4 regions of the Bacillus marinisedimentorum genome follow, and region 1 is predicted to be linked to each of the others. Evidence: riboswitches for the same ligand, from Rfam matches in the RefSeq annotation. Region 1 holds a riboswitch; each other region holds the start of a gene.
What was found. Region 1 has a riboswitch for cyclic di-GMP ahead of A4U59_RS20790 (anti-repressor SinI family protein). Riboswitches for the same ligand answer to the same signal wherever they lie in the genome.

Region 1 (3,564 bases):
AGTTGCCGCTGAGCGCCATTGTTGCATGCGGGGGACCGCCTGGTGCACGCCCGACTCCGAGGTCAATCCGGCCAGGATGGAGGACGGAGAGCATGTGGAATGTTTCGGCAACCTTATACGGGCTGTAATGCGGCAGCAGCACAGCGCCTGAGCCGACACGGATGCTGCTTGTCCTGTCAGCGATTTTTGATATCATAATTTCCGGTGAGGGGGAAGCGAGATTATAGAGCTGGTGGTGCTCCGCCACCCAGTAACGGGTGTAGCCTAACCGGTCGGCGGCTTCAGCAAGTTTGAGTGTTGCCATCAGTGCATCTGCGGCAGTTTTTCCTTCTGTTACCGGTGATTGGTCGAGAATACTTAACTTCATGATCGGAATCCCTTCCTTTACATCCTTCACCATCTACATTAGCCTCCAGTGGCGGGATGGACAAATGAAAAAGTTCGAAACAGGGAGAAAAACTCAGAAAAAAGGAGAATAACAAGCTTTTTGTTCTTAATAGAGAATAATAATGTTCATTATAATGTTTTAACATCTTCTTCTTGTACCTTATAATGAAAGTGATAGTTCTTTAAAAAGAACGAAGGGGAGCGGACGGAATGGAGAATGGAATGGAAAACGGAACGGAAAAAAAGATGTACATCACTCATCTTCTGGAGCAGCCGATCAAAGGTAAAATTGCCGTTTCGGCGGTAGATGAAAAGCATATGAAAACAAACAAAGGAACAGTGCTGATCACACTGTTAATGACAGACGGGCTGGAATTCATCAGCCACCTGAACTTCCCTGTTTCCGACCGGATCAGGCTGATACTGGAGTTTCCAGCCGGGGAGGAGCAATGGTCGCTTTTGGGATCAGTCCGCCATAAAAAACAATATCGCGGATACCTCAACAAATACATATTCCACTTCCAGATGGAAGGAAAACCGTTATATGAAATGGAATTCCGCAATATGCTGAAGGAACTGGCGGTAAAAACAGCCTGGGAAACCAATGTACCGGCAGATGACCACCTTCACTGAAAAGAAAAAGGGGTTAAGGGCATGCTGCCGGCTAACATATGAAAAAGCTGCCGCCGGAATCGGCAGCAGCTCAAATTGTGCATTTAATCTTTTTTCGTGTTCTGGACCCGCCATTTATTGAATTCCAGGAACTCGCGGAATTGTTCCTTGCTTACTCCGGATTCCATGGCTTCCTGGACAAGCTGTGCCCACTCAGGATCGAGATTTTCCTCAGCGTCTTCCTTGTTCGCTTCATCCAACAGCAGGGTCTCAACATTTATGCCAAGTACAGATGAGATTTTTTCAAGAAATTGTATGGAAGGGTTAGATTGAATGTTGCGCTCGATTGAACTCAGGTAGGATTTTGCTACGCCTGCCCGGTCTGCTAACTCAGTCAGTGAAAGTCCTCTTTCTTTCCGATACCGTTTAACACGTTCTCCGATCATGGCCATCCCTCATTTAGCTCTCTTTTCGTTATGTTAACAGTATAGCAATAACGGGGATGTTCTGTAAATAGAACGGATTATGTATTTTTTATATAGGACTTTTCGTGCTTCATTTGCAGGAGATAATGCTGCGGATCATTCAGAAAGCTGCTTATGTCCTCTTTCGTTAAACCTCCTTCCTTTGCCTCAATCAACAGTTCCACCCATTCCTGATCAAGCCGTGTGTTCGTTCCCATTGTTTTACCCTCCATGTTCCCTTCCAGGCAATCCAGCTGTCATAGAATGATCATTCCCTTAGACCTGTGATTTTGCGCCCCTGCCTTTCGGCCAGGTTAGCCCTTGTTCTGGAGGTTGAATTTTCCACCCGGGGAAGCTATACAAGTAATGATAAATCGAAACAAGTAAGAAGTCTGTCTAATTTTGCTAAAGTTATCGAACTTTTACGACAATTGTAACTTAAGTTATTCGCTGGGTGTAACGGCGATATAGGGGTAGTTTTGGAAAAACGAGGAGGTATGCAAAAGATTTTATTACAATAAAGCTATAATCAGATGAAGAATGTGTATTTTCTTTTCAGGATATAAAATTCGACAATTTCGTTAATCCACAAGAAAGGAAAGATAAAATCAGGAATATATACCCAAACAAGCGATAAAGTGAGTAAAAGCCTGGGTGAAAGAAAAAACAGCCTTTGGCCCCAATAAGGGTAAGGCTGAAGGAAAGTACTACTGGAGAGCTTCTTCTGGTTGCCCGCCTGGAACAGCTCCTTTGCTTACATAATGGAGCGGCTCCTGGGGGCTGTCGGAATGCGGACCGTTGTGTAAAAGGAAGTTTCTAATCTCATCTGCTGTAAAACCCATTTCTTTAGCCTTGCGCATCAAATCTGCCCATTCATGGTCAAAAGACTGTTTTTCATCATTTAGCACAAATATGTGTGCCATGACCCATTCTCCGTTCCGCTTTCAGGCAGGCCAGCTGCCATGGGGCAATTGCGCCCTTTAGACCTGAACCTTTGCGCCCCTGTTTTTTCAAACAGGTTTACCTTTTTCTGAAGGTCATTTTTTGGTCCGAAAATTTGACACGTCAGCTTCTGCAAAGGTTTACACCAGTCCCTCCTTTTCCTTTTATAAGCTGTTTCTATTATATAATAAAAGAAAAAATTATTGCTGATTTTCGATTAATAATCTTTGATATTTCTTACCTTGTTCACGATTGTAAACATTTTGTCATAGTAGAATGGATGAAGGGGAAAGACTAGACAAAAAATCGGGGGAGTTTGCAATGGATGCGTTAAAGTCATTGTTATATGGTATTGCAGGTGTGGCGTTTTTAGTCTTATTCGGAACGGCCGGCTACTCCCTTCTGGAGGATGTGTCCCTTTTTGATGCGCTCTGGATGACGATGATCACTGTACTGACCGTCGGGTATGGCGACATCATACCGATGACCGCCGCCGGGAAGATATTTACAATGCTAATCATACCGGTGAGTATCGGGCTTGTGACCTATACACTCGGTTCGCTTGTGGTCATTATGATTGAAGGTATATTTTCGGATACAGTAAGGAGGAAGCGGATGGAGAGGGTAATCGGGAAACAGAAAAACCATATTATTATTTGCGGTTACGGCAGGGTCGGTGAACAGGTTGCCGCCCAGCTTGGGAATGAAGCGGTAAGTTCCGTCATTATTGATAAAGACGGCCGCAGTCTCGAAGAAATGCCAAATGATGTCCTTTTTATAGAGGGGGATGCAACTGAAGATGAAACGCTGATTGCAGCAGGAATTGAACGGGCTGCCGGACTTGTTGCCGCACTTCCGGATGATGCAGATAATGTGTTCATCTCACTGACCGCAAAAGGAATCAATCCGAACATTCAGGTGGTCGCAAGGGCAGAGAAGCTGGAATCAGAAGCAAAGCTGAAACGGGCAGGGGCAGATAAAGTCATTAATCCTTCCAACATTGGCGGACGCCGTATGGCGATGTCCATCATCAAGCCGATCAGTGTTGAATATGTCGATACGGTCCTGGAGGAACCGAATGAATCGTTCAGTATCGAGGAAGTTGTAATCGGAAGGCACTCCATGCTGCAGGGCAAAACGATCCAGTCGGCAAAAATCA
Region 2 (3,564 bases), on a different contig from region 1:
CTTTCTTCAGCTGCCGCCGTATCATCTGCAGGCGCTTCCGCCTCTTCATCACCGCTGCAGGCTGTAAGGAACCCCGTCAAAGATAAAGACAGCACCAGCATCATAAGTAACGCTTTTGATTTTTTCCACCACATCTTGTTTCCCTCCGTTTTCGTTCAAAATAATGTTCAAACCCCAAAACAATGTCCGGACAACCAGCTTGCACCCCCCTTTAATTGGACTGCATGCTATGAATTGGACAACTTCATTTATGATTATACATTGCTGATATACCTTGCGGAGTAGGGCAGAACCATAGTTTGAGAAGTATTCACATGCTAAAGAATTTTTTTGGAACATTATCTTTGAACACAGATTATTTGTTGTTTTAACACATATGGATGCTATAATTGGCAACTTCGCATAGAAAAAGACAGGTGAGAAAGCAGCGGCTTCCTTTCCTGTTTTTTCCTAAATAGAAAATGAGCAGTTTCTCACTGCTCATAGCTGCATCCTGTTCCGAAAATGTTCCTATCACTTTCAAGTTTAGGTTGTTGGTTTTAAAGTTATCACTCCACATTTCTCCAATGCTTTCCGATAAGGAAAACTTAATAAAGCTACTTCATAGAAGATGCCGGTTCAGAGAGATAATCCGGTTTACCAAGCGCATAACCCTGGCCTAATGGGATACCGATATCATGGATGAATTCAGCAACCCGGACATCTTCAATCCCTTCCATGATCAGTTTTGTTTTAGGAGAAATAGACTGGACAAAACCTTTTAGGAAGGTCTGTTTACTACGATTTTTCAGAAGATTTTCAGCAAGGTACTTGTCCATTTTAATATAAGAAGGATTCAGCTCGAACAGCCGTTCAAAAGAAGATGATTCCTTCCCGAAGTCGTCTATTGCAATGGAAAACCCGTGCTTTTTCAGTTCTCTCACTTGCTTTTTAAATAACTGCATATCCGAAATTTTTTCAGCTTCGCTTATCTCAAACACCACCTGGCCGGCAGGGAATTTAAGTTTCCATTTCAATTGCAGGATTTCTTTTAAAAATCGCTCATCCATAAGGGTGGAAGGGAAGACATTCACGAACAAATGACACTTCCTTGTATATCCATTAAAAAATCTGACCACCGCCTGGTATACGGATCGCATATCCGCTTCATTCAAACTGTCATGGTTCGATTTTTCTTCAAAGTATGCTTCAGGGCCCATTTGCTGACCGGTTCGCAGGAGCGCTTCATATCCGTAAATTTTGTTGGCATCAAGATCATAAATCGGCTGGTACAGATGGTAAAACGTGTCCTTAAGGCTTTGATTTGCCTGCAAAGCCATCCCTCCTCTCAAAATAAAAAAGATATCCACGTGAAAAAAGCACACACGAAGATATCTCTTGTAATGTGTCTTTTTCGGCGGCCCGACTACCGTAGAACAATACCTTAGGTTCGTAGCTTTGCGTCCCTGCTTTTCAACAGGTTTGCCATTATCGAAAGTCACGATATTATTTAAATATTAATACATCCTACTTCAATCCTATATATCGACATAATTATTCATTTGTTTACCTCTTTTTATATAAAAAATGTTAAAAATAAAGTAAAAAAGAACTAACGAAGATTCGAGAGAGCAAGTCGTAAAATGAAAACTCCCTCTTGCTATAAAAGAGGGGGCCTACTTTGAGTCCGTGAGATTCCGGTTATCTATTTCGTCTCGCAGCAGTTCTATAAACTCTTCGGATAAATTGAATTCAAGTGCTATTTTGTAAGCATCCAGTAATTCCTTCCAATCCAACAATTTCAAACTATTCAAGCGATTCCCTCCTGTTCGTTAACCAGTAACAATTTTACACAATCCTTTCGAGGGCAATATGAACCAATCGTTAATCATATGTATTTGAGCTGATCACGGAGTTCCTTACCGACAACTGTAATCAAAACGTTCGCAAGCGGACTGCATTTGTTTAGGGCTTTTGAGGGTTGTAACTTCATGTTTTGCAAAAAACAAAGAACAGCTGTGATGAAGTGATCTCCCTCAGCACTACGCTGAAAACCGAACCTGTTAGTGGAATGGTTAAAGTTTGTTGTTGATCATTCGCCATACAGAGTAAATACAAAAAGAATGGAAACCATTGAAGAGAAAAGTGTAATTAATAGAGGGAGTTTAATGAGCCAAATTTATGGGAGTTATACTTTTGCTGCTGAATAACAGCATTGACCTTTAACATGCCCATTTTTTAAGATAAGAGGATTTTTGATATCAAAGAAGAATATATTAACAATAATTATTTATTGTGATACGATAAATAATGTCTTGAAATCATATTAACGCTAAATAAGCGAGGTGCTTTTTATGAAACATGGTTCACCCCTTTTTTTAAAGATAGCTGTTTTTCTTATTGGGACTCCAGTTCTTGCGTTAAGTGTATTTGGGTTGGTTTGGTTAGCCGATCATCCTGTAAATCCCGATTATGCCTATATACTGTATCCCATAGTAGCAGGTTTGTATGTAACAGTAATACCGTTTTACATTGCATTGTTTAATGCGTTCAGGCTTTTAAGTTATATTGATAAGAACGAAGCTTTCTCCCAAATTTCTGTTAAAGCTTTAAAGAATATAAAATACTGTGCAATCACAATCAGTGCCTTTTATGTGATAATGATGCCATTCGTTTTTCTCGCAGCAGAGCTGGACGATGCCCCGGGTCTCATAATAGTCGGAATGGTCCCTATCTTTGCTTCAATGGTGATCGCAGTATTCGCTGCTGTTCTTCAAAGGCTTTTACAAGAGGCGATTATTATAAAATCAGAAAATGACTTAGTGGTCTGAGGTGATACCAATGGCAATCATAATCAACATTGATGTGATGCTGGCTAAAAGGAAAATGAGCGTGACGGAACTTTCTGAGAGGGTTGGAATAACAATGGCAAACCTTTCAATATTGAAAAATGGAAAGGCAAAAGCAATCAGGCTTTCAACGTTAGAGTCAATTTGCAAAGCATTAGAATGCCAACCTGGGGATATTTTAGAATACAAAAATGATGAAGACACAAAAGGATAAACAAAACATAGCAAGAAATGAAAATGAACCTGGTAAAACAGCAAGGGGTTCCGATAAGATCACAAAGTGAAAAAGCCTTAGAATAACTCCATCAGCAAGAGAAGGCCGACTCAATTAACGGAGTCGGTTTTCTAATTCGAAACAATGTCATCTTCAACTAAAGTACCGTTTAGCGGAATGAATAGGATAGTGTCTACTGGAACTTACCTGTACCTTTCCGCTGCAGGCTTTCGCTTACACTACGTGCCACAAGTGCGGCATCCGTCCCTGTTTCCCACCGATCGCACTCACGGTGTCGCCTTCGCCGCCGCGTCTTTCATCAAGTGCAAAACAACATCCTCTTTTGCGCCGTTTAAACTAATGGTTATCTAGTCGAAAAGGAAATAAAACGATTTTCCACTGCAGACACTACCCTATAACCACATTAAATACGGTGCAAATCTTTATTCACACAAACTTTCAGGATTTTTCACAATTGTTTGCTATTCTGTGGCTAGACCAATATCTGGATGGTAGATTATA
Region 3 (3,564 bases), on a different contig from region 1:
CGGCCTGATCAAACGGGAAAAGGAAAGGGCTATGAGTTTCTAATGGCAGGTTTGGGGTTTTGCAAGCAGGTCTGGAAGCCGAATGAAATCACACTTGCAGTTGCTCTTTTCAATAAAAGGGCGATCAAGGTATATGAAAAAGCGGGTTTCGAAGCAGCCGGAACGTATGAGCAGCATACGAATGGCGGGACGTATGAGTTTCTTAAAATGGTTTATAAAAAATAAGTCGATTGCTGCCGATAAAAAAGATAGAAGAAGTTTGCAGGACGATTCCTTTTTTAGTAAAATGATATTATTTTAAGGTTCAATCAGCAAAGGCCAGCCTTTTATTCCTGTTTTCCTTTGCTGAAGACGTTGGAGGAGGTCGTGATATGATGGAGGCAAAAGTAGGCGACATTGTGGAATTTAAAGACGGATGGTACGGAAAGGTTGAAAAAGTGCTGACGAACAGCGTAATTGTGGACTTAACGGTAATGGACCATCTGGATGAACTGGAATTCGAATTTGAGAAAACAGTTGTAGCCCATAAAAATTACAAGATCGTCAAAAGCGTGGGCGTATAGTATTATAACTTCAGGTGAAAACCCGGCAGTCCTTACGAATCATCGGACAGCCGGGTTTTGTGCGCTTAACAGGTTTACCACTTCCGCAACGGGGGAATCACATTATATATATAAAGTCTACAGTAGAGGGGACCAGCTGTGAGATATGAAGTGGAAATCCATACCAAAGAAGATGTGAAGGCAGCGCTGTTGTGTGCAAAAAAAGTAGCAGAAAATGCTGGGTTTTCAAAATTTGAAGAACAGCAATTGCTTGTCTCTGTTTCAGAGCTAACCCATAACATCATCAAGCATTCCGGATCATCTGGAAGGTTCATATGTTATTCCAATGAACGGGGGATCCACCTTGAAATTGAGGATAGTGGAAAAGGGATCACGGACCTTCCCCGTGTGCTGAAAGAAAGCCATCCCCCGTCCTCTAGAGGTCTTGGTCTTGGCCTTCGCGGCGCCAAAAGGATTATGGATAAATTTTCCATAATGTCTTCACCTGATGAAGGAGTTAAGATTTATGCATTGAAGAAGGTGAAGAGGCCTTTATTGGGTGCTCTTATTCAGTTGGCAATCGTCGACTTTTCGTTTTTTCTATTCTAAAAAAATATTAATTTACAAATTGTTCACCGCCCAAAATCAAGGGCGGTTTTATTTTTACTTAATGACTGGAATATAAAACCATTTTAAAGGAGGAAATACATGGTAGAATAGACCTAATTGTGTCAAATTATGTTGAAAAATGCAATCTAAACTACTATAATTAGCTACAAATCTATAGTTCTGATAAAGAACATCGATAATGGCAAACTTGGCCGAAAGGCAAGGACGCAAAGCTGCGGGTCTAATACTCGAAAGGGTGATGACAGCCGGGTTACCGAAATGTTTATGGAGAAATCCATATTCTTTGGTCTGTGCGGGAATTGCCATGGGGAGGCAATTCCTTTTTTTACTTTAGGTCGTGTTAAATCACAATGTTGATTTTTAATGAAGGTGATTGGAGAGGAAATCAACAACGTCATTTAACAGACCCTTACTTTTTGAATGGGAGTCGGAGGCTTATGGACAAACAGAACTATAACCGGTTGGTACGTGAGAACAGAATGCTGTCTGTCATGTTGAAAAGACAGTCAGGTAAAAAGTCATTTATCGGACAGCTGCTGAAGTATGATGAATCTCTTGATTCGTATCTTTTCTATGATACAGACTTGAAAAATGTTTGGCACTTGCTGGGGAATGAAATTGAGAACATTGAATTAGCAGGCGAAGGGGGCGGCGGATTATGAATACAGTGTATTTCGGTTCGGTCGAATTTTTTGAAATGGAGTTAAGGTCACGCCTGGAAAAAGGTGTATCTGAAATGGATTTTGTCAAAGCAAGGCAAACGGTCATGGATGAAATAGAGGACTTCGTATGCAGGGATTTCATTAAGCAGGAGTGCCTAAATAACCTTTCAGCTGCTTCGATAAAAGTTCAGCATGCAGTTTTCGGTGAAAGAAGTGAACAGGCATGAGGTATACGATTTCAGACATCCAGCTTAAAAAAGGGAAAGTCAGGCTGATTTGCCAGGATTTAATGGAGGAAGCGACCCTTCATGTATCACTCGACCCGGATACACTGGAATGCCTTGATCCGTTCATTCCGGAAGACCTGCAGAGATGCATCGGCAAAAACAGAAATGATATATTCCTTTCTTTACAGGCGATTGCACTCAATGAGGGCAGAAAGGAAAGAAAAGTGGAGTGGAGAAATGAGACTTCCATTCTGCATGAATTGCCGATCAATCCGATCTATTTACCCTATTAAAAGTATTTATAGATTTGTTAACCAAAATACTAGCATTTAACACCTTAATTCGAAATTGAGGTGTTTTTTTGTTGTTAAAAAAGTTGGGAAACCAGCTGCGCAAATTGCGCATTACACCTTGTTTTGTCAAGCTTGTTTCCCAATAACATATCGGTAATTTGTATGTTATCGTATTATTATAAATATTCAGAAACTTTGAGCGGCTGCTCTCTGTTTCAGAAGGAGGATAAGTATGAAAAACCCATGGAAGTTCACAGGATTTATCTTAACGTTCTTGCTGGCTTTTTCAATGATATTCAGCAGTTTTGCCAGCGCTGCGCCGGAGAAGGGTCAGGTCAATGATTATTTGATCGGGTTCAAAGACAGGGTCAACCAAAATATCGTGAAAAACCAGGGCGGAAAAGTCCTTCATGAGTACAAATTCATGGAGGTTGTCCACGCGAAGCTGCCGGAGCAGGCAGTACAGGCACTTGCCAATAATCCTAATATCGCTTATGTGGAAGAAGACCACAAGGCATATGCAATCGGCCAGACGGTTCCGTGGGGCATCACGCACATCAATGCGGATGATGTTCAGGCAACAGGGAATACGGGTTCTGGTGTAAAAGTTGCGATTCTTGATACGGGAATTGATGCAAGCCACGAGGATTTAAGTGTGGCAGGCGGTGCCAGCTTCATCGCTGCGGAACCGGATCCGTATAATGATGGAAACAGTCACGGCACGCATGTTGCAGGTACGGTGGCCGGCCTCAATAACACAGTTGGTGTGCTCGGTGTTGCCCCGTCCGCGAATTTGTATGCTGTCAAGGTACTCGATAGTGCCGGAAGCGGTACATACAGCGGCATCATTCAAGGCATCGAGTGGGCTGTTTCAAACGATATGGATGTCATCAGCATGAGCCTTGGCGGCAGCAGGGGCTCAACATCTCTTCAGCAGGCAGTTGATAATGCTTATAACAGCGGCGTTCTCGTCGTTGCGGCTGCTGGAAATGACGGAGCAAAAGGGAAAAGAAACACAATTGGCTATCCTGCCAAATATGCATCAGCGATGGCTGTAGGTGCAGTTGACGACAGCAACAACAGGGCATCGTTCTCCAGTGTAGGTGATGAACTGGAAATTATGGCACCGGGTGTAAATGTCCTGAGCTCTGTTCCAGGAAACGCTTATGACTACTTTAACGGGACATCGATGGCAACCCCTCATGTTTCA
Region 4 (3,564 bases), on a different contig from region 1:
AGGCGCCCGCATAGCGGCGTACGCATAAGCGGGGGTTCCCGCAGGGAGGTGCTCTTTCCTCCCGGAGGGGATCTCCGCTTATGACGATAGCCGCTGGCGCCTGGAGCTGGACGGTTCTCTTCTGGCTTTTTATCCTCAACGCTTACATTTTATAATTTCCTTAACAAATACAAAAACCGGTCCGCAAACTATTTGCGGACCGGTTTTTTCTTCGACAAACTTCGACGGGTGACAGGCACCTGTCTACTCCCATTCAAACGGAGTCGCCTGGTAAACATAGTAATTGAGCCAATTGGAAAACAGCAGATGGGCATGTGAGCGCCAGCGGTTCAGCGGCCTCTTTTCCGGGTCGTTATCGGGAAAATAGTTGCGCGGCACTTCCACATCGAGTCCTTTCGCGGTATCGCGGGCATATTCGTCAGCGAGCGTTCCCGTGTCATACTCGAGGTGCCCGGTCACCATCACATGGCGGCCGTTTTCCGACATCATCAGGAACGGGCCCGCATCCGGTGAAGATGCAAGCAGCTTCACTTGCCCGCTTTTCTCCAATTGATCAAGGTCAATATCGGTATACCTTGAAACCGGTGCCAGAAACTCATCGTCAAATCCGCGCAGCAGTTCAATGCCCGGCGCCTGCAACACTTGATGCTGGTACACGCCGGAACACTTGCCCGGAAGCCCGACCTTATCGATTCCATAATGATAATATAGCGCAGCTTGCGCACCCCAGCATATATGCATGACTGAGGTGACATGCTCCTTTGACCATTCCATAATTTCCGTGAGCTCCTGCCAGTAATTCACCTGTTCAAACGGCAAATGTTCAATCGGAGCCCCTGTTATGATCAAGCCGTCAAACCGCCGGTGCTTAATATCATCAAATGAAATATAAAACTGTTCCAGATGCGACTTGCTTACATTCTTTGACTCATGCGTGACCGTGCGCAAAAACGAAATGTTAAGCTGCAGCGGCGAGTTTCCCAACAGCCGAAGCAGCTGCCCCTCCGTCTTCTCCTTTTCAGGCATCAAATTCAAGATCAATATGTTCAATGGACGGATATCCTGCGTGACCGCCCTTTCTTCATCCATTATGAAAATATTCTCTTTCTCCAGCACTTCGCGGGCTGGCAGCAACTTTGGAATATTTATCGGCACCCCACAGGCCTCCCCCATTTAGAATTTTCAGTAAACATAATTATAAAGGGAACCAGCCGAATATGACAACAATAAACCTTTATTTAGGTACTGCGGTAAAGTCATGATGAATAAATTTACATTTTATGAACTTTTTGAGAACGCTTACCCAATACCCTATTCTTACCATTTCACATGCAGTAAAATGGAATCATGACAATATTCACATATACATATTACTTTTCACACACCAGGGACACATATCTGTTTTTGGCAAACCGGCTGAAAAGCCGGGACGCAAAGCTACAGGGGCTAACTCTATCACAGTAGACACGCCAGCCAGTTGCTCTTCTTTTCAAGAAGATTAATTGAGCCTGTTTTTGCCTGCCTGAAACTGTATCGGGCAGTTTTTTTATGGGGAAAGTTTTTGTTTGTGACAGGGGAGTGGTGCTATACCCGTATTAACTTCAAATTTCAAACCGGCGCCTTCCATTTCATTTTGAAATTCTCATGTAAAAGGGGGAGAAAAATGATCGACGTAAACCAGGAATCAAAGTATATCATTGTCCAGCTTGGGCACGAAGAATTTGCGGTCGGCATCAGTCAGGTCCGGTCGATAGAACATGTGATGAAAATTACTGCTGTACCAGATGCGAGCGATGATGTAATGGGCATGATCCATCTCCGTGATGAGGTGTTGCCGGTCATAGACCTTCGGAAGCGGATGGCTGTCTCGTCACCTCCTGCTTCAGACGGCCAGCAGCGCCTTATCATCGCCATTTTAAACGGAGGCAATGTCGGACTGCTGGTCGATTCAGGCAGTGAGGTGCTTGATATTGAGAAAAAAGCAATCCAGCCGGCGCCTCCGCTTTTGCAAAGCAATGGAGATTACATAACGGGTGTAGCCAGGCTGGAAAACAGACTGGTCATCATCCTCGATATCGAAAAACTTCCGAATATGGGAGAAGTCGAACAGTTGCTTGCACGTGCCAACTAATAACACAAAAGGGGACTCGTCAATGAATGTTTTAAAGAAATTGAAAATCGGACATAAGATCAACCTTCTTATCGTTTCGGTAATTATCCTTACGGCCGTTAGTGTTTCAATCATCGTCAACACTCAGGTCAAAAGCGGACTGAAAGATTCAGCTGTTGAAAAAGCAAAGTCAGACCTCGCACTGTCTTATCGATATATTGATGAAAAATATCCGGGAGATTGGGAAATAAAGGGCGGGAGTCTTTTCAAAGGCGATACCAAACTGAACGAAAACTACGAAATCGTCGATGAAATCGGCGAACTGACACATGATACGGTGACGATTTTCCAGGGGGACACAAGAATATCCACGAATGTCCAGAAGGATGGAAAACGCGCGGTCGGCACGACGGTTTCGCAGGAAGTGAATGAGACTGTGCTTAAAAACGGCAAAGTCTTTCTTGGCGAAGCAAATGTCGTCGGGAAAGACTATCAAACAGCCTATATGCCGATCAAAAACAGCAGCGGCGAAATCATCGGAATTTATTACGTAGGGGCATCTGAAGAGTTTATCCAGGCGACACTCGGCAGCTTCAATAAAGTGTATTTTGGTGCACTGGCCGTCATCATTCTTATAACCAACCTTATTGGCATCTGGTTTGCCCGCAGAATCCGCAAGCGCCTGACGGTGATCGCTGAGGTCCTTGAACAAGCGGGAGAAGGGGACTTCACCGCTGATATCCGGGACCATTCACAAGATGAGATTGGCGTCATCGCTGCAAGTTACCAGAATATGAAACAAAAACTGGGATCCTTGATAACGGAAGTGACCACAACATCCGAAAGCGTAGCATCAGCATCCGAACAGCTGTCAGCAAGTGCTGACCAAACGACAAGCGCAACCGAACAGGTCGCCTCAGCCATAGAACAAATTGCCGGAAGTGCCGAGAACCAGACTAGCGGAGTGGAAAAAAACACGTTTGCCATCGAAGAAGTTTCAGCAGGCATTACAAAAATCGCGGAAAGCACCCATAAAGTTTTCGAGTTCGCCAACTCAACAGCCGAACATGCCGAAACCGGAGAAACATTCGTAAAACAAACCGTCGATCAGATGAACACAATCGACCGGGCGGTAATTGAATCAAACGAGAGCATAAAGTCGCTCAGTGAACGCTCCAAAGAAATCGGACAGATCAGCGAGGTCATAAGCGGTATTTCCGAACAGACAAACCTGCTGGCACTTAACGCTGCAATCGAAGCGGCCAGAGCCGGTGAACACGGCAAAGGCTTTGCTGTCGTCGCAGACGAAGTCAGGAAACTCGCCGAACAGTCCAAACTATCAGCAAAACAAATTTCCGATTTGATCGCAGCAATCCAGCAAGATACCGAGCGATCTGTCACAACGATGGCGGATGTCAGTGATAACGTCAAAAACGGCATGGAAATCGCCGGGG

Region 2: linked by a shared signal. The riboswitch ahead of A4U59_RS00710 (EAL domain-containing protein) and the one ahead of A4U59_RS20790 (anti-repressor SinI family protein) in region 1 are both predicted to bind cyclic di-GMP.
Region 3: linked by a shared signal. The riboswitch ahead of A4U59_RS02630 (hypothetical protein) and the one ahead of A4U59_RS20790 (anti-repressor SinI family protein) in region 1 are both predicted to bind cyclic di-GMP.
Region 4: linked by a shared signal. The riboswitch ahead of A4U59_RS08125 (chemotaxis protein CheW) and the one ahead of A4U59_RS20790 (anti-repressor SinI family protein) in region 1 are both predicted to bind cyclic di-GMP.

What each region holds. Positions count from the first base shown of each region.
Region 1 is NZ_LWBL02000016.1:29,133-32,696, forward strand. Features, by position in the region: gene A4U59_RS04835 (LLM class flavin-dependent oxidoreductase) at 1-400, opposite strand, end outside; gene A4U59_RS04840 (hypothetical protein) at 598-1,020, shown strand; gene A4U59_RS04845 (helix-turn-helix domain-containing protein) at 1,104-1,445, opposite strand; gene A4U59_RS20790 (anti-repressor SinI family protein) at 1,523-1,681, opposite strand; cyclic di-GMP riboswitch class I at 1,705-1,793, opposite strand; gene A4U59_RS04850 (anti-repressor SinI family protein) at 2,171-2,386, opposite strand; cyclic di-GMP riboswitch class I at 2,408-2,498, opposite strand; gene A4U59_RS04855 (potassium channel family protein) at 2,727-3,564, shown strand, end outside.
Region 2 is NZ_LWBL02000005.1:51,425-54,988, reverse strand. Features, by position in the region: gene A4U59_RS00715 (rhodanese-like domain-containing protein) at 1-134, opposite strand, end outside; gene A4U59_RS00710 (EAL domain-containing protein) at 597-1,313, opposite strand; cyclic di-GMP riboswitch class I at 1,393-1,476, opposite strand; gene sda (sporulation histidine kinase inhibitor Sda) at 1,656-1,775, opposite strand; gene A4U59_RS00705 (DUF2975 domain-containing protein) at 2,334-2,810, shown strand; gene A4U59_RS00700 (helix-turn-helix domain-containing protein) at 2,821-3,042, shown strand; gene nosD (nitrous oxide reductase family maturation protein NosD) at 3,564-3,564, shown strand, end outside.
Region 3 is NZ_LWBL02000009.1:89,979-93,542, reverse strand. Features, by position in the region: gene A4U59_RS02645 (GNAT family N-acetyltransferase) at 1-225, shown strand, start outside; gene A4U59_RS02640 (YkvS family protein) at 372-563, shown strand; gene A4U59_RS02635 (ATP-binding protein) at 702-1,151, shown strand; cyclic di-GMP riboswitch class I at 1,343-1,430, shown strand; gene A4U59_RS02630 (hypothetical protein) at 1,610-1,834, shown strand; gene A4U59_RS02625 (hypothetical protein) at 1,831-2,061, shown strand; gene A4U59_RS02620 (hypothetical protein) at 2,058-2,354, shown strand; gene A4U59_RS02615 (S8 family peptidase) at 2,587-3,564, shown strand, end outside.
Region 4 is NZ_LWBL02000026.1:116,040-119,603, reverse strand. Features, by position in the region: gene metA (homoserine O-acetyltransferase MetA) at 244-1,155, opposite strand; cyclic di-GMP riboswitch class I at 1,397-1,485, shown strand; gene A4U59_RS08125 (chemotaxis protein CheW) at 1,664-2,131, shown strand; gene A4U59_RS08120 (methyl-accepting chemotaxis protein) at 2,154-3,564, shown strand, end outside.